DNA from 2 places in the Priestia sp. VA7 genome. Region 2 is predicted to be linked to the other one. Evidence: riboswitches for the same ligand, from Rfam matches in the RefSeq annotation. Region 2 holds a riboswitch; the other holds the start of a gene.
What was found. Region 2 has a riboswitch for glycine ahead of gcvT (glycine cleavage system aminomethyltransferase GcvT). Riboswitches for the same ligand answer to the same signal wherever they lie in the genome.

Region 1: it holds a riboswitch for glycine, as region 2 does, so the genes downstream of both, AC0C45_RS24660 (amino acid permease) here and gcvT (glycine cleavage system aminomethyltransferase GcvT) in region 2, are expected to answer to the same signal.

What each region holds. Positions count from the first base shown of each region.
Region 1 is NZ_JBVQPN010000006.1:153,981-166,355, reverse strand. It holds gene AC0C45_RS24715 (metal-dependent hydrolase) at 1-443, shown strand, start outside; gene AC0C45_RS24710 (YfhJ family protein) at 507-776, opposite strand; gene AC0C45_RS24705 (small, acid-soluble spore protein K) at 912-1,067, shown strand; gene AC0C45_RS24700 (YfhH family protein) at 1,146-1,460, opposite strand; gene AC0C45_RS24695 (SDR family NAD(P)-dependent oxidoreductase) at 1,543-2,196, shown strand; gene recX (recombination regulator RecX) at 2,486-3,295, opposite strand; gene AC0C45_RS24685 (TIGR01777 family oxidoreductase) at 3,393-4,295, shown strand; gene AC0C45_RS24680 (amidohydrolase) at 4,357-5,484, shown strand; gene AC0C45_RS24675 (GNAT family N-acetyltransferase) at 5,740-6,300, shown strand; gene AC0C45_RS24670 (YfhE family protein) at 6,402-6,518, shown strand; gene AC0C45_RS24665 (PAS domain-containing sensor histidine kinase) at 6,945-9,086, opposite strand; gene AC0C45_RS24660 (amino acid permease) at 9,419-10,771, opposite strand; glycine riboswitch at 10,931-11,011, opposite strand; gene rlmD (23S rRNA (uracil(1939)-C(5))-methyltransferase RlmD) at 11,263-12,375, opposite strand, start outside.
Region 2 is NZ_JBVQPN010000001.1:404,361-416,735, reverse strand. It holds gene AC0C45_RS02220 (patatin-like phospholipase family protein) at 1-330, opposite strand, end outside; gene mntR (transcriptional regulator MntR) at 433-864, opposite strand; partial or broken gene AC0C45_RS02210 (vitamin B12-dependent ribonucleotide reductase) at 1,149-2,927, opposite strand; partial or broken gene AC0C45_RS02205 (ribonucleotide reductase N-terminal alpha domain-containing protein) at 3,300-4,088, opposite strand; gene AC0C45_RS02200 (lipoate--protein ligase family protein) at 4,401-5,234, opposite strand; gene AC0C45_RS02195 (rhodanese-like domain-containing protein) at 5,465-5,848, shown strand; gene gcvPB (aminomethyl-transferring glycine dehydrogenase subunit GcvPB) at 5,893-7,371, opposite strand; gene gcvPA (aminomethyl-transferring glycine dehydrogenase subunit GcvPA) at 7,364-8,710, opposite strand; gene gcvT (glycine cleavage system aminomethyltransferase GcvT) at 8,731-9,831, opposite strand; glycine riboswitch at 10,044-10,136, opposite strand; gene AC0C45_RS02175 (DEAD/DEAH box helicase) at 10,317-11,990, shown strand; gene AC0C45_RS02170 (YqhG family protein) at 11,977-12,375, shown strand, end outside.

The sequences.
Region 1 (12,375 bases), on a different contig from region 2:
ACCAAATCGCCAAGAAGCTTCGAAAACAGTTTCCTGATGTTATCAAGCTCAATATTTCTCCTACGCTGCGTTTCACTCACTGGCACTTAGCTGTGACGACCGAAAGGTATTTTCATGTAGGAAGAGCAATCGGAGAAGAAATTTTTATTTATGATACGTTTGATAAAGTTCCAATTCCCGAATCAGCCGTAATTGAAGTAGCGAAAAAAGATGAAAATTTATCTGCTTTTCTTTCATTTTCACCTATTTATAGATGGGAACTGGATGAATATAACGACCACATTGAAGTGCGCTTTATTGATTTACGCTACCGCAGCAAAGACTACTATCCATTTGTAGCCGTAGTCCAGCTTGATTACGATTTAAATATCATCTGTTCGTACACAGGTTGGATTTTCAGCGAGAAAAAATTGCGTAAAAAGCTTGATTATCTCCCGCACTAATCATAACAAGAACAAATATGAAACCCAAAAACGAACCGTCTTGAGAAGACGGTTCGTTTTTATTTAATGTTTTAAATAGTCATCGTTATTTAATAAATGCTGATATTTAGGGTTTTTAACCGCGATTTCATGAAGTTTGTCTCCGTAGCTGTTGATATACATCGTAACAACCTTTTCCGTCGCTTCTTTCCCTTTATAATCATATCCTGCTTTTGCGTAAGATGACTCAAAATCTTCCCAGAAAAGCTCGACCCACGTGCGTGCTTGAGCATATGAGAGCGAACTGTTTTTATTTAAGAGCTGATTCGTTAATCTTTCAAATATATCGTTCATAAGAACACCTCGATTACCAAAATTCTTTATGAGTATGTTTGCACTTTTAACTTACACTATAAATGCGGAGTTATTCACTCCCTCATGTACTATATCATAACCGCAACGCTTTCTGTTGTAAAAGGAGAGGTATCTATGCGCAATAAAGCAAAAGATTTTACAAACCAACATCATACTAAGCTTGAAGGCGAACCTCGCGCAAAAGCTGAGTACGCTTCAAAACGTGCAAATGGAACAATTAACACGCATCCTCAAGAACGTATGCATGCTTCTAATGAGCGCGAAGAATAACCGCTTGCTTTACGTTTAAAAATAGAGTGAATATAGAAATCAAACAAGCAGCACACTTCGTGCTGCTTGTTCATCCCTTTATTTTTTCAACATGGAAATAGGCAGTGCCTCTTCGTTTTGCGGTGAGCCAAGCCTAAATCCCCACGCAAAAACTCCGTTCATATAATCAATTTTAAAATATGAACCCGGATCTCCTTGAATTTCATATACTTCCCCTGCTTTAAACGCTTCGGGATCCAATAAATACGACCTAGCCATTGTTACTTTTCTTTCTAATACTGCATACTCATTGACCATGCCAAGCTGCTCAGCTTTTCGTGCTTTTTCTTGAAGAGACCCAATTTCTTGTTGAAGTTCATACGTCGTCATATCACTGTAACGTTTTTCAGACATGCTGTTTTCCCCCTTGTTTGCTTTCATTTTATTATAACAAAAGGTATAACTAAAGGGAGACTATGAAAAGGGAGTTTTGGGAATGAAAACAGTGCTAATCACGGGCGGTGCGACGGGTCTTGGAAAAGAGCTCGCTAAACTTTACGCAAAAGACTACAACGTCATTCTAGCTGGACGCAATCAACATAAATTAAAAGAGGCGCAGCATGAGCTAGGAGACAACGTATATACGATGTCTGTAGATATTACAAAGTATGAAGAAGTAGGAAAATCTGTAGAAAAACTGCTGATGCAGCATTCAGTAGATATCCTTATCAACAATGCAGGCATTGGACATTTTGGTCCTTTGACCGATTATACAAAACAAGCCATCGATGAAGTCATCGATACAAATGTAAAAGGAACTATTTTTTTAACACAAGCGCTTATGCCTCATCTCTTGACGAGACCTGAACCTAAAGTTATGAATATCATTTCAACTGCAGGACTTCGCGGGAAAGCTAATGAAAGCGTCTATGTGGCAAGTAAGTTTGGCGTAAGGGGATTTACAGAAAGTTTAAAAGTGGAATACCAAGATACCAGCCTTCATGTGATTGCAGCTTACATGGGAGGCATGAATACCCCTTTTTGGGATCACAACAACCACATTAAAGATAAAAGCCGATTGCGCTCGGCTTCCGAAATTGCTGAGATTATTTATAAACAGCAGAATGACTCAGAAGATATTTTGTTTTAAAAAAGAGTGAAACATAACTGCATTAATCTATTCTAAAGATAAACACATTGTATAAATGATCTTATAGGAATTGCTTGTGACACAGCGGGTGATTTCCGTGCAGGACTTCTCCCTTTCCGGGGACGGCAGGAGTCTTCGTCTTGCCCTCCAATCCACTGCTAGAACCAACTAAACACATGAAGTTTACGTTTACCATCACAATAAAAAATCCGAACGAGTTGGATTCTCCATCAAGAATCTCGATTCATCGTTCGGATTTCCCTTTAACTAACATACTTTTGTCCCGCCTTTATTCCTCTTCAATAGAATCTAGAAATGATTGAATTTGGTCAATAGAGAATCCTTTCCTATAAAGAGCCTGCTTCATTTTTTGCTGATATTCCCAGCCTTCATACTTTGAAAAACGACGATGAGCTTTCATTCCTTGGTATTGCAGAGCTTCCCATGCCTCATCGCTTTCTTTTTCTGTATTCGTGCGCTGAAATGCTTCTTGAATAATAGAAAATGAATAGCCCTTCACTGCCAATGCTTGTTCCATTTTTTGTTTCATCATTACTTGAGATAATTTTTTATATTTTCCTTTTAACTTTTCAATTAATTTCACAGCAGTTTGAATTTGCTGTTCTTCAGGGTATTCACATAAACTAAGGGTAATAGTGGAATCAGAAATTCCCTTTTCTTTTAATTCTCTTTGAATCACACTTGGTCCTTTTGATGTCGTGTTCATTTGAGTTAACACGAATGCTTTTGCAAACTCTTCATCATTTAAATAACGGTGGCTGACTAATTTCTGAATAACTTGTTGAATAATAGTAGAGTTAATTTCTTTTTTCTTCAAATAATCATGTACCTCTTTTTCAGAGCGCATTCGATAAGATAAGTAAGTGATCGCTAAATTATAAGCTTTTTTCTCATCATCTGCGTACTGAATTTCCGTTAATTCAAATTCATCAAGCTCACGACCTTTTTTTAAGTCATATTTGATGAGGACATTTTCGTCAACACCAAAGCCAAACTCTTCACCTTTACCATAATCTAAGTACACATTATAACGTTCACCGCTATTCTTTTGCGTTGTGATTTTTGTGACAACAGGCATACACCTTCACCTCATATTTCTTATTAAATTGATGGCTGAAGAACCGCCAAACATATCATACACATTTTTATTTATCTCAATAAAGGAGGAAATTCGTATGAAAATTGTTATTGCTGGAGGAACTGGGTTCGTAGGTAAAGCTTTAACAAAACATTTTTTAACACAAAAACATTATGTATATATTTTAACACGCAATGCAGATAAAGCTGCAAGAGATCCGAAACTTAAATATGTAGAGTGGATGCAAGAAAGCAGCCAACCTGAAGAGCATGTAGAAGGAGCAGACGTTTTTATCAATTTAGCTGGCGTTTCACTTAACAGCGGCCGCTGGACGGACGAGCGCAAAAAAGCCATTGTGGAAAGTCGCCTTTCTTCTACTCAAGAAATCCTTCGTATTATGGCTGCCTTACCCGAAAAACCGTCCCTTTATGTAAATGCAAGCGCAGTTGGTTATTACGGGACATCAACTACAGAAACATTCACAGAAGCTTCTCCATCCATCGGCACAGACTTTTTAGCTGAAACGGTAAAAAAGTGGGAAAATGAAGCGTTAAAAGCGATGGAACTCAATATTCGTACTGTTTTAACAAGGTTCGGCGTTATATTAGGCAAAGATGGCGGGGCACTCCCTTCTACTGCCCTTCCTTATAAATTATTTGCAGGAGGAACAGTTGGTTCAGGAGAGCAGTGGATGTCTTGGGTGCATCTTCAAGACGTCGTCAAAATTATTGATTATTGTATTCATACCAAACAAATAGAAGGACCTGTTAACGTAACTGCCCCAAACCCCGTCCAAATGAAAGAGTTTGGAAAGACGATTGGCACAGTGTTAAATCGCCCTCACTGGATGCCCGTACCTAGCTTTGGCCTTCAGCTGCTGATGGGAGAAATGAGTATGATTATTTTGAAAGGACAGCGTGTTTTACCTGAAAAATTGATTCAACAGAATTACATTTTTACATATACTGTATTAGAAGATGCATTGCGAGATTTACTCTAGTTATTTCCTGATATTTACCTAAAACAGGTGACTAAGCTGCCGATAGATAGGAGCATCCTTTATGAAAACCATTCTCTTGAAAAATGCAACGCTCTATCCTATTACGTCAAAACCTATTTATAATAGTGATGTGCTCATTCAAGATGGAAAAATTGTTTTAATTGGGCCAAACTTGCAGCCTCCTCTTCAAGTAGAAGTCATTGACTGCAAACAGCGTTACTTATTCCCTGGATTTATTGATGTTCATACACATCTAGGACTATATGATGAAGGAACCGGCTGGGCCGGAAATGATGCTAACGAAACAATCGAGCCTATGACTCCGCATATCCGAGCTTTTGACAGCGTACATCCTTTAGATCCTGGGTTTAAAGATGCCATTGAAGCGGGTATTACGTCTGTACACATTATGCCTGGAAGTGCAAATGTGATCGGAGGTACAACGTCCGTTATTAAAACAGCCGGAACAAGTATTTCTCAAATGTTGATTCAAGAGACAGCTGGACTTAAGATTGCGCTAGGAGAAAATCCAAAACGAATCCACAGCCATGGCAACAAGGAATCCATTACACGAATGGGTATTATGGGGATGCTGAGAGAAGCCTTTTATCATGCAAAAAGCAGTGACAATAAAGATGATTTGCGAATCAAACCACTCATTCAAGCACTGAATAGAGAGATTCCCGTTCGAATTCATGCTCACCGAGCCGATGATATTCTATCAGCTCTGCGCTTGGCAGATGAATTTAATTTAGACGTTCGTATTGAACACTGTACAGAAGGTCACTTAATTGCTAAAGAGCTAGGCGGAAGAAACTTAAAAGTAAGCGTGGGACCAACTTTAACACGCCGCTCAAAGGTTGAACTGAAGAATAAAACATGGAAAACCTATCAAGCTCTCTGCAATGAAGGAGTAGAAGTTTCTATTACAACAGACCATCCTTATACGCCCATTCAGTACCTAAATATTTGTGCATCCATTGCCGTACGTGAAGGGCTCGAAGAACAAAAAGCATTAGAAGGCATCACGATTGCTGCTGCTCGAAATCTTCGTATTGATCAGCGAATCGGCAGCATCGAAGTAGGAAAAGACGCTGATTTAGTGCTATGGAGCCATCATCCCTTTCACTACTTAGCAAAGCCCCTTTTCACCATGATAGATGGTAAAATATTATTTAAAAAAAATTAACATTTTACCTATTTTCTTTTTTTATTTTTTTTAGTATGATACGTTTAGAAGCATGTGAATTTCACAAAAGCATAAACATCACACGTTGACTTTTTATGTTTGTTGACTTGTAATGGGAAGGCAAATGGTGCGCCACCAGGTAACTGGTTCTAGTGGGTTCGATTCCCACCCCGAAATTTTTTTAATTATTAAAAAATTTCGAGGGTGGGGACTTGATTGGAGTCTGTATATACCCTCGATCAGGAGGGAAAAGTTATGTTAAAAAAACGTGACCTAAATGACTGTCAATCTCTATACGAACTCATGGTACATCCTGATGTCTTCCCTTTTGTTCGTCATAAAGCCCATTCCTATGAAGAATTTTTATTTGTGACTAAACAAACGATGGAAGCAGAAGATCATGGAGAAATTATTTCTCGCACGATTTTAGACGAATGGGGTAACCCTATCGGCACCATTAATTTATTTGATGTACAGGACCAAGCTGGTTTTTTAGGCACTTGGCTTGGCAAACCGTTTCATGGAAAAGGATATAATCAAATTGCAAAAGAAGCGTTCTTTAATGAACTGTTCTTTGAGTTAAATATAGAGCGAATTTTTATGCGAATTCGTAAAATCAATATCAGGTCTATTAAGGCTGCAGAAAAACTGCCTTATGCAGTACTTGCAAATGAAACACACAAAGCTTTATACGATGAAGTTAATCAACATGAAGACGTATATGATTTATACGAAATTCCAAAAGACTTGTATACATTATACTACTTGCGTCACGAACAAGACGTTCAAGAGGATCACCAGCTTAAAGAAGCGTAAGAGTCTCTCCGTGTAACGGAGAGCTTTTTTTATGATTAAAAACGAGAGATTCTGGAAAAAATAAGTAGCATGATCGAAAAACGTTAATTGGAGGTTTTTTTATGTCTGAAAAAAAACGAAAAGAAAACGCAAAAAATACGTTAAGTAGCGCTCAAGAAATCTATTACGGCCGTGAGTTTAAAAAAGCAGACCGTGCAGGCGGCTACACGAAAAAATAAGTGAGGCAAAACATCTCTATCCAACGCTTGATCATCTTAACGTCCTTTCTGTACAGTTTGTATCGGAAGGACGTTTTTATATTATGTAGACATAATAATACGAAGATTTTACAGATGTTATTGAAGTTTTTTTACTACTCTACTATATCCACAAAGTTTACCCACAATTATGTGGATAATGTGCATAACTTTATTGAATATGCATATTACCGCTTTCATAACTTGAAATGACAGTGGGTAATTTTTATGTAAATTTTCTGAAAAAATGTGAATAGTGTGGATAAAATTGTGAATATCCTATATAATTCAGCAGTTAACTTCTTGTTAACCTGTGGATATCTTCTTTAGTACTTTCATTTATTTTAATACCATCAAGGCTTTCGATATATTATAAGTATAATAATAAAAAGGTAGGGGAAACTTCCCCTACCTTTTTATTATTGGAAACAATATATCCACACTTGTTCCTTGATTTAACTGACTAGAAAATGTCATCTGCGCACGGTGAGCTTTAATAATCCGGTAGCTGACCATCAGCCCTAAACCTGTACCTTTTTCTTTTGTACTATAAAAAGGCTCACCTATCTTCATTAACCGTTCAGGAGGAATACCTTGCCCTTCATCAGCAAGCTGCAGCCAAAGGTGGTTTTCTTTTGCTTTAATAGTAATATGAATCCCTCCTCCTTCCGGCATTGCTTCGATAGAGTTTTTAATAATATTAATAAATACTTGTTTTAACTGATTTTTATCTCCATATACCTGTGGTAACTGGTCGTCCCTTTCAAATATGAAAGCTACCTTTTTTTCTACTGCTTCAGGTTCAAGAAGCAAGCACACTTCTTGAACAAGCGCTTGCATATTCAAGGTTTCAACATTCATAACCTGAGGTTTTCCCAACATCAAAAATTCTTCTACGATTCCATTCATTCGTTCTAATTCAGTTTCCATGATATCTATATACAAAGCATCTTTGGGATTTTGTTCTTTTAATAAGTGAACAAAACCTTTTAAAGACGTCAAAGGATTTTTGATCTCGTGGGCAACTCCAGCTGCAAGTTCTCCTACAACGGCAAGCTTCTCAGAAGTTCTAAGCTTCTCTTCTGCCTTTTTACGCTCCGTAATATCTGTCGATACGCACAGCATTTGAATCACTTCCTGTTTTTCATTCATAATAGGAAGTTTTGCTGTTTCGACCCAGCGCCGGTTTCCTTTTGAATCTTTAAACTGTTCTTCTAATACCGTCCCTTTTTGGGTACAGTTTGAAAACGCTCCTTTATATAAAAGATCTGATTGAAGGTTGAACTGATATTTATCAATTGATTGTCCAATTAAGTCATCAGATTTTTCACCTAAGAGCATCGCAAAAGATTCATTGACGAGAATGAATTCCCTTTTTTGATTGATAGCATAAATATAGCTTGGATTAATGTCAATAACTTGTCTTAAAAACGTTTTTTGTTCCTCCAGCTGATTTTCTTTTTGCTGTAAATTCGCTTTAGAATGGCGTATATAGCTAATCATTTCATTAAACTGTTTAGATAAAATACCGATTTCGCCCCGCTCAATTTCTCGTTCCGGAATTTTTTGATTAAAATTCCCGCGCGCTACTTGTCCCGCCAATTCATATAGTTTATGAATTGGATTCACAATTTGCCTTGCATATAACGCAGTAAAAAAAGAAAGCAGTAAAATCGTAACACCTGAAACAATCCAAAGCGTTTTTTCAAACATTTTATAAGGCCTGTAAATGTCTTCAACGGGTAATTCAGCGACAATTCCCCAATCTAAAACAGGAATATATTCGAAAGACGCAAAGAAATACTTACCTTCGGTGTTCACCACGCGCTGATATCCTGATTTATGATTCATCGTTTTCTGAACGATTTCGTTTTTCTTAGCATTTTCACCGATTCTCTGTTTCTTTGGGTGGGAAATAATTCTACCATTGCGGTCTACAATAAATGTATAGCCGTTCTCTCCTATATCGAACGTTTGAAAGATGGATTGAAAACTTTTATTTTCTTCAATTCGCAGCGCTAAATTTACGACCTTTTTTACATTTTGCTGCCCATCCAAAATAGGAATCGCCATCACCACAATGTAGTGCTTTGTATCTGCTGAAACGACATCGCTTAAATATATTTTTTTGGTTCGCAGCGCTTCTTGAAAATATTTTCTTTTACTTAAGTTCACATGTTTCATATTCTTTAAATCGTTCGGGTAATAATGCTCAACATACCCTTTTACGTTAAAAATGGTTCCGCTATCGATATACGGTGAAATATTAACTATTTTCTGCAATTCTTTGTCTATTTCTTGTTCATCATCCGATAAAAAAATAGGATTTTGCTGTACCTCGTCGCCTAGGCTCCAAATATCTTTAATGACGACGTTAATTTGCTCTTTCATTCTCTTGACGGTTTTATCAGTTACCTGCCGATATTGATCTTGAGAAATATTAGGCAGCATCACTCTTGAAACAATAAACATTAGCGTCAGTACGGTACAAATAAGAAGCACATTAATCGTGAAGATTTTCCAAAACGTATGAGATTTAAACCATTTCATGTTTGTTCACCTTAATCTAATGAAGTCTACCTCCATTGTACTGCAAAATGAAAACTTTTCCATATAAATGACGGAATTCCATCTTTAGACACAGAAGAAAAGCAATTTGTTCTACATTCCTATCAGAAAACTACGAGCTTTCTCACTGTGTTTTCTGTTAGAACAAATTTTTAGTTTTCTTCTATAAACTTTGCTTCCTGCATTTTATTCATGCAGTAGAAATCAATTATTTATCCTCCACTAAAAAGACCTCATCACAGAGTGATGAGGTCAGAAATTTACTATATTCTTTTATAAAAAATTATGTTTGTTCCCTACTGATTTTCTAGCCTTTAAAGATTTATTTTCTTTTTCCTTCTAGTCCAGTAAAAAATAAATAAGAGAATAAACCAAACGGGCGTCAACAATAAGGCTGGGCGCGTCGCGTCAGAAAACAGCATAATAACAAGAATCGCCGCAAACAAAGCTAACACAACATAGTTTATAAATGGTGTTAACGGTGCTTTGAATGCTGATGTTGCATGCAGCTGCGGACGCGTCTTTTTATACCTTAGATGGCAAATGAGAATGATACTCCACACCCAAATAAAACAAATAGCGCTAATGGTCGTGACAATGCCGAAAGCTTGGTCTGGTATCAGTTTGCTTAACAAAGCTCCCGCTGAGATAACTAGCGTAGATACAAACAATCCGCTGCTTGGTACGTGGTTTTTGTTCAGTTTTGCAAACTTAGATGGCCCTTGGTCATTTTTACTTAAATTATATAAGATACGGCTTGTTGAAAACATTCCGCTATTACAGGCAGAAGCGGCTGAAGTTAGTACAACAAAATTAATAATTCCAGCAGCAAGCGGAATTCCGACTAAACTAAAGGTTTTAACAAATGGGCTTTCTGCCGCATTTAATTCCATCCACGGGTTAATAAATAAAAGGACGATAAGCGCTCCAACATAGAAAAATAAGATTCGCAGCGGAATTTTATTAATGGCCGATGGAATATTTTTTTGGGGATTTGATGTTTCCGCTGCCGATACCCCTACCAATTCAACCCCGACGTATGCGAATATAACCATTTGGAATGAAAGTAAGAAACCTGAAACCCCATTTGGAAATAGCCCTCCGTGATTCCAAAGGTTTTGAACGGTAACGGATCCCGCGTCTGTTTTAAATCCCATTACCAGCAAAATAACGCCAATAATAATTAATGCAAGAATCGTAATAACCTTTATTAAAGCAAACCAAAACTCTAATTCTCCAAATAATTTTACGGTTAATAAGTTAAGACCTAATAAAATGATTACACAAATAAGTGCGGGAATCCACTGAGGAATATTGAACCAATATTTCACATATACGCCAACTGCAATCACATCAGCCATAGCTGTCATAATCCAGCAAAACCAGTACGTCCATCCCGTTACAAACGACGCCCACGGTCCAAGATACTCTTCAGCAATATCAGTTAACGATTGATAACCTGCTTTAGACAGCAGTAGTTCTCCTAGCGCTCTCATCACAAAGAAAAGAGCAATACCCACAATTAAATAAGCAAAGATGATAGAGGGACCTGCAAGCTGTATTGCTTTACCAGAACCTAAAAATAATCCCGTCCCAATGGTTCCTCCAATCGCGATTAGCTGAACATGACGATTGGATAAATCCCTCTTTAATTCTCGTTGTTCCAACTCTAACTCCTCCTAACAATAAAACCTTTGATACGATCGTGCAGACTACAAAATAAAGCCCAATAAAAAAAGAGATTGGATGCGCTCCAATCTCATGGTCATAAGAATAACAAATATTATGGTACATACTAACAATTAGTAACATGCCAAATAAATATCCGGTACTCTTCTGTCCTTTTGCCTGAGATTGTGAACCCTTCGGCGTCGCGAAACTATCGCGATCTCTCCAGAAGCTGCTCCTGCTATAGTGTGATCCATAGCAATCATAGCTTTCTACGTATTCAATTTTTCAATCAATAGAATGACTGTCGAATAGTTGTTTATTCTAATACCAGTTGGATGCTTTGTCAACAGGAAAAATAATTTTCATTTATTTACCTTCTTTAAAAGAAGACACTACATAAAAATCTTGTTTCTTTACTTGTGACAAAGATCACCCTATTACAAACAAAAAAGAGCAGAATCAAATCTGCCCTTTACTCTTCATCTATTTATTTCTTTAACGTCAAACTTACCACATTCTCCACATGCGCCGTATGAGGGAACATATCCACAGGCTGAATGTAATCCACATAATAAGCCTTCGACAGCTGCTGCACATCTTTCGCTAATGTGGATGGATTACAAGATACGTAAACCACTTTCTGTGGCTTTACTTGTAAAATCGTTTTTAGAAGCTTGTCATCACAACCTGTTCGCGGCGGGTCAACGACGATAACATCTGGCTTCCAGCCTTCTTTTACCCACTGCGGCATCCACTTTTCAGCTGGACCCGTCACATATGTGGCGTGTTCAAATCCATGATCTTTGGCATTTTTTCGCGCATCTACAATCGATTCTTCAATCGTATCCATTCCGCGAATTTCTTTGGCATCTTTAGCAAGCCATAAGCCAATTGTACCTACTCCGCAGTAAGCATCTACAATTTTTTCATTGCCCGTTAGCGCAGCTGCTTTTTTCACCTCGTCATACAGCTTCACTGTTTGAAGAGGATTCAACTGGAAAAATGCACGCGCTGAAAGTTCGAATGAAATATCGCCTAACGTTTCTTGAATCACCGATTTTCCAGATAGCGTAAACGTTTCGTCTCCAAAGATAAGCGATGTTTTTTGACCATTTACGTTTTGTACGAGCGATTTCACTTCCGGTAGACGGCGCTTAATTTCTTTGATCACAAGCTCTTTTTTCGGAATTTCTTGTTTGGCCGTAATCAAGACAACTTGCACTTCACCCGTTTCAAATCCTACTCGAGATACGATGGTACGTACAATACCACGGCGTTTGCGCTCATTGTAGATAGGAATTTGAAGATCTTGTAAAATTCGTTTTATTTCTTTTGTCACGTGATTTGTGGCTCCATGCTGAATCGGACAGTTTTCAATGTCAATCAGTCGATGAGAATTCAGTCCGTACAAACCAGCGATAACTTTTTGTTTATCCACACCTACTTGGAACTGTGATTTATTACGATAGCCCCAAGGATCTTCCATGCCAATTGTTTGGCGTGTTTTTTCCTCTACTTTTTTTAATGAACTGTGACGTTCGAACGCTTGCAGAACAATATCGCGCTTAGATTCTAGCTGACCTTCATAGGATAAGTGCTG
Region 2 (12,375 bases):
TCCTCTGCTCCGCAATTTCTCAGCAATCCACTTTTCAAGCCTTTCTCCTTTATACAATCCCATTTTCCAATATAAAAACAACCACTTTGTCAAGCTTGATGGTAAAAAAGACATTCTTTGATCTAAAAAAGACGATAACTCAATTTCATTCATCATTTCAACAATTTCTTCACTTGTATAACCGGCTGCTACAAATGCACAAATAATGGAACCCGCACTCGTTCCGGCTAACCGCCGAAAGATCAAGCCTTTTTCTTCTAGAGCTTGTAACGCGCCAATCAGTGCAAGCCCTTTAATACCGCCACCTGAAAACACTCCGTCGACGTACACAGCCTCTCCTCCAAACTACCCACTCTACATTTGTAGTCGACTCAGCAATAAGTTATGATAAAAAGAAAAAAAGCAGTGACGCTATTGGCCGCTGCTTTTTTCTTATAATTTCTGCTCTTCTTCATTTTGTTTTTGTACATTGCGAAGATCTTGAATACGGTTATGATTTTCTTCAAAGTATTGAACCAAATCTCCAATTCGATCAATGGAATTCCAGCTTAAATGATGTTCAATTCCTTCTACGTCATCATAAATATTTTTCTCATCTACGCCAATGATGCGCAGCAGCTGCTCTAAAAGCTCGTGGCGATAAACAAGACGTTTTCCAATCTTCTGCCCCTTAGCTGTTAAAACAAGGCCTCGATATTTTTCATAAATTAAGTACTCATCTTTGTCTAGCTTTTGAACCATCTTCGTTACAGATGAGGGGTGAACCGCCAATGCATCAGCAATATCAGACACTCGAGCGTATCCTTTATCTTCAATTAGCATATATATTTGTTCAATATAATCTTCCATACTCGGTGTAGGCATGAAATCTCCCCCAATTAATATTATGTATTGCTAATAATAAGTCATAAATGTCTGTTTCTTATAGTGATATCGTGTTCATGTTTGATAATCTATGTGAAAAAAACGTGTAAATAAAGCGATGTCATAAGATAAAACTGGATAAAAGACATTCAATTAAAATCATACTACAATGCTTATTCAAATACAAGAACCGTTCGATCCCGCTTCTTATTTATGCCCCATTTTTATACATAATAAAAGCTGACTCGTTTGAGTCAGCTTTTACTAGTCAATCATGTTCAAAATTAAAGGCCGCATTTCAGCTGTGCACCACAGTTTGTACATGTGTTGCATCCGCCCATTTCTTCTACCGTTCCTTGACGGCAAACCGGACACGTATTACCTACTTCAGAACCGATTGTTACATCAGTTGAACGAATTTCATTAATTGTATCAACTAACACAACGTGCGGTTTCGTTTCTTCTTTTGGCGCTTCAATTTCTTCATCAAACGTATTTTCTTCTGCTTTTAGCGTTAAGACTTGTGCATCACGGCTGCCGTCTACATACACCGTACCGCCTTTTGCTCCGCCTTTATACAGACGCTCGTACACTTTTTGAACTTGCTCTACTGTGTAACCGCGAGGAGCGTTTACTGTTTTACTAATTGAACTGTCAATCCAGCGCTGAATCACACATTGCACATCCGCGTGAGCTTGTGGGGCAAGTTCCATAGCTGAAATGAACCATTCAGGAAGGTTGTTTGGATCTGCTTCTGGATGCTGATCTAAATACTCTTGAACGATATCAGCTTTTACTTCAATAAATTTACCTAAACGGCCGCTTCGGAAGTATGAGAATGAGAAATAAGGTTCAAGACCCGTTGATACTCCAACCATTGTTCCAGTACTGCCTGTTGGCGCTACTGTTAATAAATGAGAGTTTCGGATACCGTTCTCTTTAATGTTTTCACGAATATCTTCAGGCATTTTTTTCATGAAGCCTGTATTTGTGAATGCTTCACGTAAAGAAGCCGTTTCAGCATCTGTTTCGCCCACTAAGAACGGGAAGCTTCCTTTTTCTTTTCCAAGCTCTACAGACGCGCGGTAAGCCGTCGTTGCAATTGTTTCAAACACTTTATCTACTAACTCATTGCCTTTGTCAGAGCCGTACTCTGTTTCACAATAAATAAGAAGATCGTGAAGACCCATTACACCAAGGCCAACGCGGCGTTCGCCCAGCGCTTGCTTTTGGTTTTCTTCTAAGAAATAAGGAGTTGCATCAATAACGTTATCTTGCATTCTAACGCCTGTTTCAACCGTTTGACGTAACTTTTCAAAGTTAACAGTTTTCGTTTCTTTATCTGCCATTTGCGCTAGGTTAACAGCAGCTAAGTTGCAGACAGAGAATGGTGCAAGTGGTTGTTCACCACATGGATTTGTTGCAACAACGTGCTGACCATATGCTTGAGCATTTGTCATATCATTAGCATTGTCAAAGAAGAAAATGCCTGGTTCAGCTGAGTACGTTGCACAAATATTAATTAAGTTCCATAGCTCTTTTGCACGGATAGTACGATACGTACGAACTTTATTTCCTTGTTTTGCCCATTCGCGCACATCGCCTACTTCGTGCCAGTTTTCATTGTAGTTAGCCATTTCTTCTTTTGAATAGCTTTCTACGTCTGGGAAGCGAAGTTCGTATTCTCCGTCGTTTTCAACAGCATCCATAAAATCTTTTGTTAAGCATACAGAAATGTTTGCTCCTGTTAAAAACTCTGAGTTATGAACGCTGTACGTTCCGCCTGTTTGCAGCTTTTCTTCTGCATCTTTGATGATTTTTTCACTGAACCCACCAAGACCAGGAATTTGTTTATAGTTAATGATTCCTTGGTACATCGCTTCTTCAGACTCTGTTAGCGGCGTGAACTTCAATTTATCTTGCGCATGTTTTTTAATCATTTCGTCATTTGTGTTTTCAATTAAGAAACGTAAAATGCGAGGGTTTTGCATTTTAGAAATAATAAATTCTACAATGTCAGGATGCCAGTCGGCAAGCATGATCATTTGGGCCCCCAATTTGTTACTCTTCGTTAAGAAGGGTACGGTCATTTCTGCCGTACTCTTACACTTTCATGTAAGATCAGACTATATCATCAAAGAAGAAAATTCCTTTGTCTCGTGCCCCATAGCGACGTTGCCGTTTGCTATGGTTTACTCCTTCCTTTGCTTCCATCATAACATCTACTTTATTCACTAAAGTTTTATTACATTAGAACTTTTAGGAAGTTTCAATAGTCGTTGAACCTTTATCTTCGTTTCCAAAGACACTTGGCTGCTGATTGCCCAATCTTTCCTCTTTTCTAACCATCACGCTCATCGTTGCCGATCACGTTGTGGTGAAGAAAGCTCTAAGGGTGTTCCAGCAATTCACGAGATTACGTCGCCGGTTTGTTAACGACGTGACCCACCTTGCTCAACAAGATGCGTCAGTTTAGCAATATCATCTAACCATGAAACCGAACCAGATGATTTGCCGTTTACACCGCGAGCCAGCGTGTTGCGGGGGCGAAGAGTTGAACCATTCGTTCCAACACCGCCTCCACGGCTCATGATTTCCATTACTTGTTTGCGGTGTTCTGAAATACCTTCACGTGAATCTTTTACATAAGGCATTACATAACAGTTGAAGTACGTTACGTCCGTATCAGCACCTGCACCGTAAAGAACGCGGCCAGCTGGTACAAAGTTTAGCTGAACAAGCTCTTGATAGAACTTTTCAAACCACTCTTTGCGCTTTTCTTCTGTTTTTTCCACAGAAGCTAAACCTGTTGCATTACGTTTTGCAATTTGCTCGTAGAAGACTTCTAGAGGTTTTTCAATGACATCTAAAGAACGAGTGATTAATCCGTTTTCTGCTTCTTCAGGCGATAAAGCTCCTCTAAACTCATCTTCTACCTTGACAACAGCGTTTTTTTGCTCAAAATTAATGCTTTCCACATAGCCAAGTCCTCGTGCTGGAAATTTTGGATCTTCCTTTACAGTTAGAACAACAAAATCTCCTTCTGATAACGTTAATTTTTCCGTATCTTTAAACGCATAGCGGTCTAACATTACCAATCTTGAAACACCTTTATGAGTCAACTTCATATCCGGTGTAATCGGATGTACTTGCGGAAAGCGTTCAATATCTGAATTGAGCTTTTCAACATTCATATTCACTTTTTGATTTAACAAAACAGTCATTCTCACAACTCCTTACCTATCGAACATCTATAAATTTATTAACTCTATTTCCTTTTAAAGGAAATAGAGTTTTTCAATCAACTATCAATAACTTACCACACGGCTTGGACGAATTCAATATATAGTATTTGGCACTTCTCCAAACATCTACATATAGAAGGGTGTCAAGTGAAATATTTTTTTTTTCGTAAAAAAAGTGTTTGACTTTTCTTCCCTATGTATTCTATTAGCCAAGCATTGTTTCTAAAAATTCCAATAAAAAGTGCAACTTATAAGAAGTTGCACTTTTATCTATTTCCCATGGGCATCCGTTTAGCGCTTAAAGTTCCATTCATCCGATCCGTACTTTGTACGCGCTAGTTCTTCTACATATGCTTCCTCTTCTTCAGACAGTGTATACGGTTCTAAATCGATATCAAGAGCAGAAGCAAACCCTTTATAAAACGCTTCTTTTGCTTCTTCAATAGAGATTTTGCGGCCCGCAATTGCATTAATGGCTACCGCTTTAGAACGAAATGCGCGCTGCATTCTTTCTTTCACGCGATCATTTGGATAATTAAACACGCTGAATAATTTATCTTCATCAATCTCTAATAGAATAGAGCCGTGCTGTAGAATAACTCCTTTTTGTCTAGTTTGGGCACTTCCAGCAATCTTGCGGCCCTCTACAACTAGTTCATACCAAGAAGGAGCATCAAAGCACACGGACGAACGAGGGTTTTTTAAGCTATTTTTTTCTTCTTCTGAACGAGGAATAGCAAAATAAGCCTCGAGCCCTAACGAACGAAATCCTTCCAGTAAACCTTCAGAGATTACGCGATATGCTTCTGTAACTGTCTTGGGCATGTTAGGATACTCTTCAGATACAATTACGCTGTAAGTAAGCTCTTCATCGTGAAGCACGCCCCTGCCGCCCGTTGGACGTCTTACAAAGCCTAGTCCTAATTCTTTTACTTTATCAAAGTTAATTTCTTTTTCAGCTTTTTGAAAATAACCGATTGACAGCGTTGGAGGGTTCCATCCATAAAAACGAATCGTAGGTGGAATTTCTCCTTTACTATGCCATTCTAATAACGCTTCATCTAACGCCATATTGTAATAAGGCGAACGGTTGTTGGAATCAATAAATCTCCACTTTGCTTTCATCTACCTCATCCTCAGCTATATGTAATATAAAAAATAAATCCGTTTTTTAGTCTACCAAAAGATTGAGCTAAGGAAAAGCAAAGAGCAACATAAAACTGTGAATTCAAATGTGGTAGTTTTTTCATTTTCGGGAAGAAATCCGCTAGATTCAAGGCAAAATCGCTTTACTTCTAATTTCATTCACTTATATAATAAGAGTATGGATTTTGTCGAAGAAAGGAAGAATCAGCATGTCAGCAATTACAGCAGTACTCATTTTACTTGGAGTAATCATCATATACTCTGTCGTTATGTTCTTTGTCCAACGTCGCATTATGAAAACGTTAACTGAAGAAGAATTCCGCAGCGGCTACCGCAAGGCACAGCTAGTTGATATTCGTGAACCGAATGAATTCGAAAACGGACATATTTTAGGCGCACGAAATATTCCTCTTTCACAGTTCCGTATGCGCATTAAAGAATTTCGTCCAGATCAGCCTGTCTACATCTATTGTCAAAGCGGAATGCGCACAGGACGCGCAGCACAAATGCTTCGTCGCCACGGTGTTCAAGAAATCTATGATTTAAAAGGCGGCTTCAAAATGTGGAACGGTAAAGTGAAAAAGAAAAAATAATGGTATGTATATAGAAAAACCTCGCCTTTGGGCGAGGTTTTTTGTTAGACGTTTTGAACAGCCTGTTCTTTCTGATAGCGAAGAACTGGCTTTCTCGCTGCCAGCGTTTCATCAAGGCGCTTCACAACCGTTGTATGCGGAGCTTCCTGTACGACTTCAGGCGTTTCTTCTGCTTCTTTTGCAATTTGAATCATCGCATCGATAAACGCATCTAGCGTTTCTTTCGACTCCGTTTCCGTTGGTTCGATCATCATGCACTCTTCTACGATAAGCGGGAAGTAGATAGTCGGCGGATGATAGCCAAAATCAAGCAGTCGTTTCGCAATATCCAAGGTGCGCACGCCAAGCTTTTTCTGACGTTTTCCAGATAAAACAAATTCGTGCTTACAGTGACGGTCAAACGGAAGCTCATAGTGTTCTGCTAAACGACGCATCATATAGTTGGCATTTAGCACAGCGTTTTCCGTCACCGCTTTTAAGCCGTCTGGACCCATTGAACGAATATACGTATAAGCGCGAACGTTAATACCGAAGTTGCCGTAAAACGGCTTTACACGTCCAATTGACTGAGGACGGTTATAGTCAAAGTAATAGCCTTGTTCTGTTTTCACAAGCACTGGTTTAGGCAAATACGGAATTAAATCTGCTTTTACCCCTACCGGACCAGAGCCAGGACCGCCTCCTCCATGAGGGCCTGTAAACGTTTTATGAAGATTTAAATGAACAACGTCAAACCCCATATCTCCAGGACGGGCTTTACTTAATACTGCGTTTAAATTTGCACCATCATAATAAAGCTTTCCACCTGCTGCGTGAACAATTTCAGCCATTTCTAAAATATCTTCTTCAAATAATCCCAGCGTATTTGGGTTTGTTAACATTAAAGCGGCTGTATCTTCTCCTACTACGCGGCGTAAATCCTCTAAGTCCACTAAACCATGTTCGTTTGATTTTACCGTTACCGTTTCAAATCCCGCAACTGTTGCCGAAGCCGGGTTCGTTCCGTGAGCTGAGTCTGGAACAATGACTTTTGTTCGCTGCGTCTCACCATTTGCTTCATGATAGGCACGAATCATCATAAGCCCGGTCCACTCGCCGTGAGCACCTGCTGCTGGCTGAAGTGTTACTTCATCCATTCCTGTAATTTCTGTTAAATGCTCTTGTAAATCATATAAAAGTTCGAGAGCACCTTGAACCGTTTGCTCATCTTGAAGCGGATGAATATGCGCAAACCCAGCAATGCGTGCTGCTTGTTCATTCACTTTTGGATTATATTTCATCGTACATGAACCAAGCGGATAAAACCCTGAGTCTACCCCGTGATTTCGTTTTGAAAGCGCGGTGTAATGACGCATAATATCGAGTTCTGATACTTCAGGAAGCTCAGGAGCTTTGGTACGCACATACGCTTTCCCAAGCAGTTCTTCAGCATTTACTTGCGGCACATCTAACTCTGGCAATGAATAGCCGATTCGCCCTTCTTTACTGCTTTCAAAAATAAGTGATTGATTTTGATTAAGCATGAAGATCCCCCAATTCATTTACAAGTTGGTCAATTTCCTCTTTTGTACGGAGCTCTGTAAAAGCAAGCAGCATGTGATTTTCAAGCGCTTGGTTATCACGGCTAAGATCATAACCGCCAATTATTTTTGATGCTAATAAATGATTGTTTGCTTCTGTTACCGAAACCGGAAGCTTCACGACTAATTCGTTAAAAAACGGTCCTTCAAATGCTACATTTACCCCTTTTACCTTTAACGCTTCATATGCATAATGCGTTTTTGATAAGTTTTGCAGCGCCATTTCTTTTACCCCTTGCTTGCCTAAAGCTGTCATTGCAACTGATGCTGCTAAAGCATTTAACGCTTGATTTGAACAAATGTTAGACGTCGCTTTATCGCGGCGTATATGCTGTTCACGCGCTTGAAGGGTTAAAACAAACCCTCGCTTACCGTTTTCATCGACCGTTTGCCCTACTAATCGTCCTGGGATTTTTCGCATAAGCTTAGACGTAGTTGCAAAGTATCCACAGTGCGGGCCTCCAAATTGACTTGGAATACCAAATGGCTGTGCATCTCCAATGACAATATCAGCTCCGAATTCTCCAGGAGGCGTAAGTAAACCTAATGATAAAGGATTGCTTGAAACCACAAACATGCATTTTTCTTGATGGGTAATTTCTTCAATTTCTTTTAACGGCTCGATTTGTCCGTAGAAATTTGGATATTGGACAATAACAGCTGCCACGTCACTCCCCATCTCTTTTTCTAATGCAATCATATCTGTTACGCCGTCTGCTGAAGGGATTTCTACCACTTCAATGTATTGACCCTTCGCATACGTTTTTAACACATCTTTTGACTCAGGGTGAACAGCCGCAGAGACAAGTACTTTTTTCTTTTTTGTTTGACCCGCACTGAGCATAGCGGCTTCTGCTAAAGCAGTTCCTCCGTCATACATAGAAGAATTAGCCACGTCCATCCCCGTTAACTCACAAATCATTGTTTGAAATTCAAAGATGGCCTGAAGTTCTCCTTGAGAAATTTCCGGTTGATACGGAGTATAGGCCGTATAAAATTCCGAACGAGAAATAACATGATCAACAATAACCGGCATGTAATGATCGTAAACTCCTGCTCCTAAAAAAGAAGCATAGTCTTTTAAATGAGCATTTTTAGCAGCCATACTATTTAATTCTTTTAACAGCTGAGGCTCTGAAGCCGCTTTTTTTATATTGTATTCTCCTTGAAAACGAACGCGCTGCGGAATATCTGAAAATAAATCATCAACAGATGAAACACCAATTGCTGCTAACATTTGCTGCTGATCTTGTTCTGTCATTGGTAAATAGCGATGTAACATGTTAAATTCCTCCCCAAAGCTTACTTTGAACGTTTATAAAAAGGTGTTGAAACCACTTTTGCTTTTAAGCGTTTTTTCCGAACCTGCACTTCCACTTCTTGACCAAGCTCTGTATACTCTGCTGACAATAGTGCTAGACCGATGTTTTTCTTTAATGTCGGTGACTGTGTACCTGTTGTCACAAATCCAATTTGTTCTTCATCTGCAAATACTTCGTAACCGTGTCTTGGTATACCTTTATCAATCATTTCAATTCCTACCAGCTTACGAGGTGCCCCGCTTTCACGCTGTTCTTTTAACACTTCTTTTCCAATAAAGCTGTCTTTGTTCGTTTTTACTGCAAATCCAATTCGAGCTTCAATGGGCGTAATATCTTTTGAAAGCTCTTGACCATATAAAGCCAAAGTGGCTTCAAAACGAAGCGTATCGCGAGCGCCTAATCCGCAAGGCAACACACCTTCATCACTGCCAGCTTCTAAAATAGCCGTCCACAAGTGAGAGGCGTCAGCTGAAGAACAATAAATTTCAAAGCCATCTTCTCCGGTGTACCCAGTACGTGAAACGAGAGCTTTTACATTCGCTACTTCTACATCATCAGCAAATGTAAACGGCTTTAATAAAGATAAATTTTCGTTCGTTAACGTTTGTAAAACTTTTTCTGCTACAGGACCTTGTAAAGCTAGCTGCGCAGTTTCATCAGATTGATTAACGAGCGTTACATCTCCTTGTTTGTGAGATACCAGCCACTCATAGTCTTTTTGAATATTAGCAGCGTTTACGACTAGCAAATACTCTTGATCTGCTTTTTTATAAATCAGCAAATCATCTACCGTGCCTCCGTCTTCATAACACATAGCCGTATACTGCGCTTTTCCATCTACGAGGGCAGAAACGTCATTTGTCATCGTGTGCTGAAGAAAGGCTAAGCTATCAGCTCCTGTTACAAGAATTTCTCCCATATGAGAGACATCAAAAAGGCCTGCCTTTGTACGTACAGCTTCATGCTCTTCTTTAATAGAAGAAAATTGAACGGGAAGAGCCCATCCTCCAAAATCAATTGTTTTGGCACCATATTTTTGATAGGTATCATAAAGCGGCGTTCTGTGTAATTCTGTTGTCATTTTTATGTCCTCCTCTTTTTCACGTGAAACTTTTCATAACGGGGAGTTTTCAAATAGTGTGGGGATCACTATGTATCCAAACAAAAAAGGACAGAAAACCCCCTACTGTATTTAGTAGGAAGTCTCTGTCCTTTTCACCTGAAAGTTTACCTATAAACGAATAGGTTTGCCTCGTGGGTGGTCTATAAACGTATAGACACTCTCCAGAGCTGCGTCAAACAAGAGTCTTTTTGCCTGAGAGATTCACAATTTTATTGCTTGCTCCTTCGGCGCTACATTCAAGTAGTCTCTCCCCGTGTCGTCATTCGCTTCTATAAAATTGGTAAAGTTGGGCATACTACTGAAAGATGTATCTATCTTTATTCACACAATCATTTGTAAAGTGCTAATCTATTTTCTTTTTAAAATTTTCTAAATATATTTTTATCCTACCTGATTCTTATCATTTGTTCAATAAAAATTTTTTACAAAGGAGCATTTTTATCATGAAAGTGAAATTAAACATCGATGAAACATGGGAAGCAGCCTTCTCAACTAAATTGGAGCAAGACGGACCCTGGTCTGCATGGGATTTGTATAAACTTGCCTATGAAATAGAAGACCAAACGCTTATCTCAGAATTTGAAGGACTACAAAGCCCAAAACATCTAGCCGATTTAACGCCGCTTCCTCATCAGCTCGAGGTAGCCAAACAAGTAGTTGAAACAATGAATGGAAAAGCCATTTTAGCAGATGAAGTAGGACTGGGCAAAACGATTGAAGCAGGGTTAATTTTGAAGGAATATATGATTCGCGGACTTGTTAAAAAAGTTCTCATTTTAGTTCCAGCTTCGCTTGTTTCCCAGTGGGCTATGGAATTGAACCAAAAATTTTATATTCCCGCAGTCCCTCAAAGAAAATCATATGTGTGGGATCAGTGTGACATCGTTGTGTCTTCAATTGATACAGCAAAACGTTCTCCTCATCGAGAAATTGTGCTAGAACAAGACTACGACCTCATCATCATTGATGAAGCTCATAAACTTAAAAACAACAAAACAAAAAACTATGAATTTGTGCAAAGTCTAAAAAAGAAATTTTGTCTGTTGCTAACCGCAACACCGATTCAAAATCGAATTGAAGAAATTTTTAACTTAGTCTCTCTTTTAAAGCCTGGTCATCTCGGCAATAAAGACTATTTCGAAGAATTATTTTCCGCTAAAAAACGCTCTTTGCAAAACGATGAACACTTAAAAGAGCTTGTTAACAAAGTTATGATTCGAAATCGCCGCCACGATACGGGTATCGAATGGACGAAGCGAATTGTTCAAACCATTCCTGTTGAATTCTCGCCGAAAGAACGGGAGCTATACGATGCGATTACATCTTTTAAAGGAAACGGACTCCACCCTTCAAGCGCTTTTTCAATTTTAACCCTGCAGCGAGAGGCCTGCAGCAGCCGTGAAGCGGTGTATATGACATTAAAAAACATGCTGGAACGTCAGGAAGATCCAAACAGCGCATTAACGGAACATATGATTACTCCGTTAATGGAACTACTTCAGCAAGTGCCGCAAAATGCAAAAGCAGAAAAAGTTCTGGAGCTCGTTCAAAAAATTGATGACAAAGTCATTATTTTCACTGAGTACAGAGCAACTCAACTGTATTTACAGTGGTATTTAAAACAGCACGGAATTACCTCTGTACCGTTTAGAGGAGGATTTAAGCGAGGTAAAAAAGACTGGATGAAGCAGCTTTTTGAAAGCCACGCGCAAGTATTTATTGCCACTGAAGCGGGCGGAGAAGGAATCAATCTTCAGTTTTGTCATCATATTATTAACTATGATCTGCCGTGGAATCCAATGCGTCTAGAACAGCGAATTGGAAGGGTCCATCGTTTAGGTCAAAAACATGATGTTCACATTTACAATTTAGCCATTCAACATACGGTCGAAGAACATATTTTAAAATTATTATACGAAAAAATAAATCTTTTTGAACGAGTTGTTGGAGAGTTAGATGATATTTTAACAAAGCTTGATTTAAAAAATATCGAAGAGCATATTCAAGATATTTTATTTCATTCACGGAGTGAAGGAGAAATAAAAATCAAAATGGAGAACTTGACGTCTATTATTCAATACGAAGACAGCGAGGAGGATCAGCATGCAGCAAACTGATATTCATCAATTTTTAAAGCGTTACTTTCTAGCTAATAATTGTTCTATTATCACAGAAACGCCATCTTATCTAACGGTTCAATTAACGATCGAACTTGACAAAGAGTTGATGAATCGTCCATTTTATTGGCATTATGTTGAAAAGACAGGCGGAGAAGCAAATCCTGCTTCACTCACTTTCATTACAGACCCAGCGTTTGAAGATGATTCTGTTCAAGGAGAACGAATTCATTTTGGTTCACCTAGGCTGCATCAAATTTTCGCTTCTACTCAAAAGCTAGGCGGATTTATTCATCTGTATGAACAAGTTGCATCAGCACAGCCAACAAATCAGCCTTTACACCCTTGGCTTGCGTTAAATATTAAAGTCTCGTACAAATGCGAT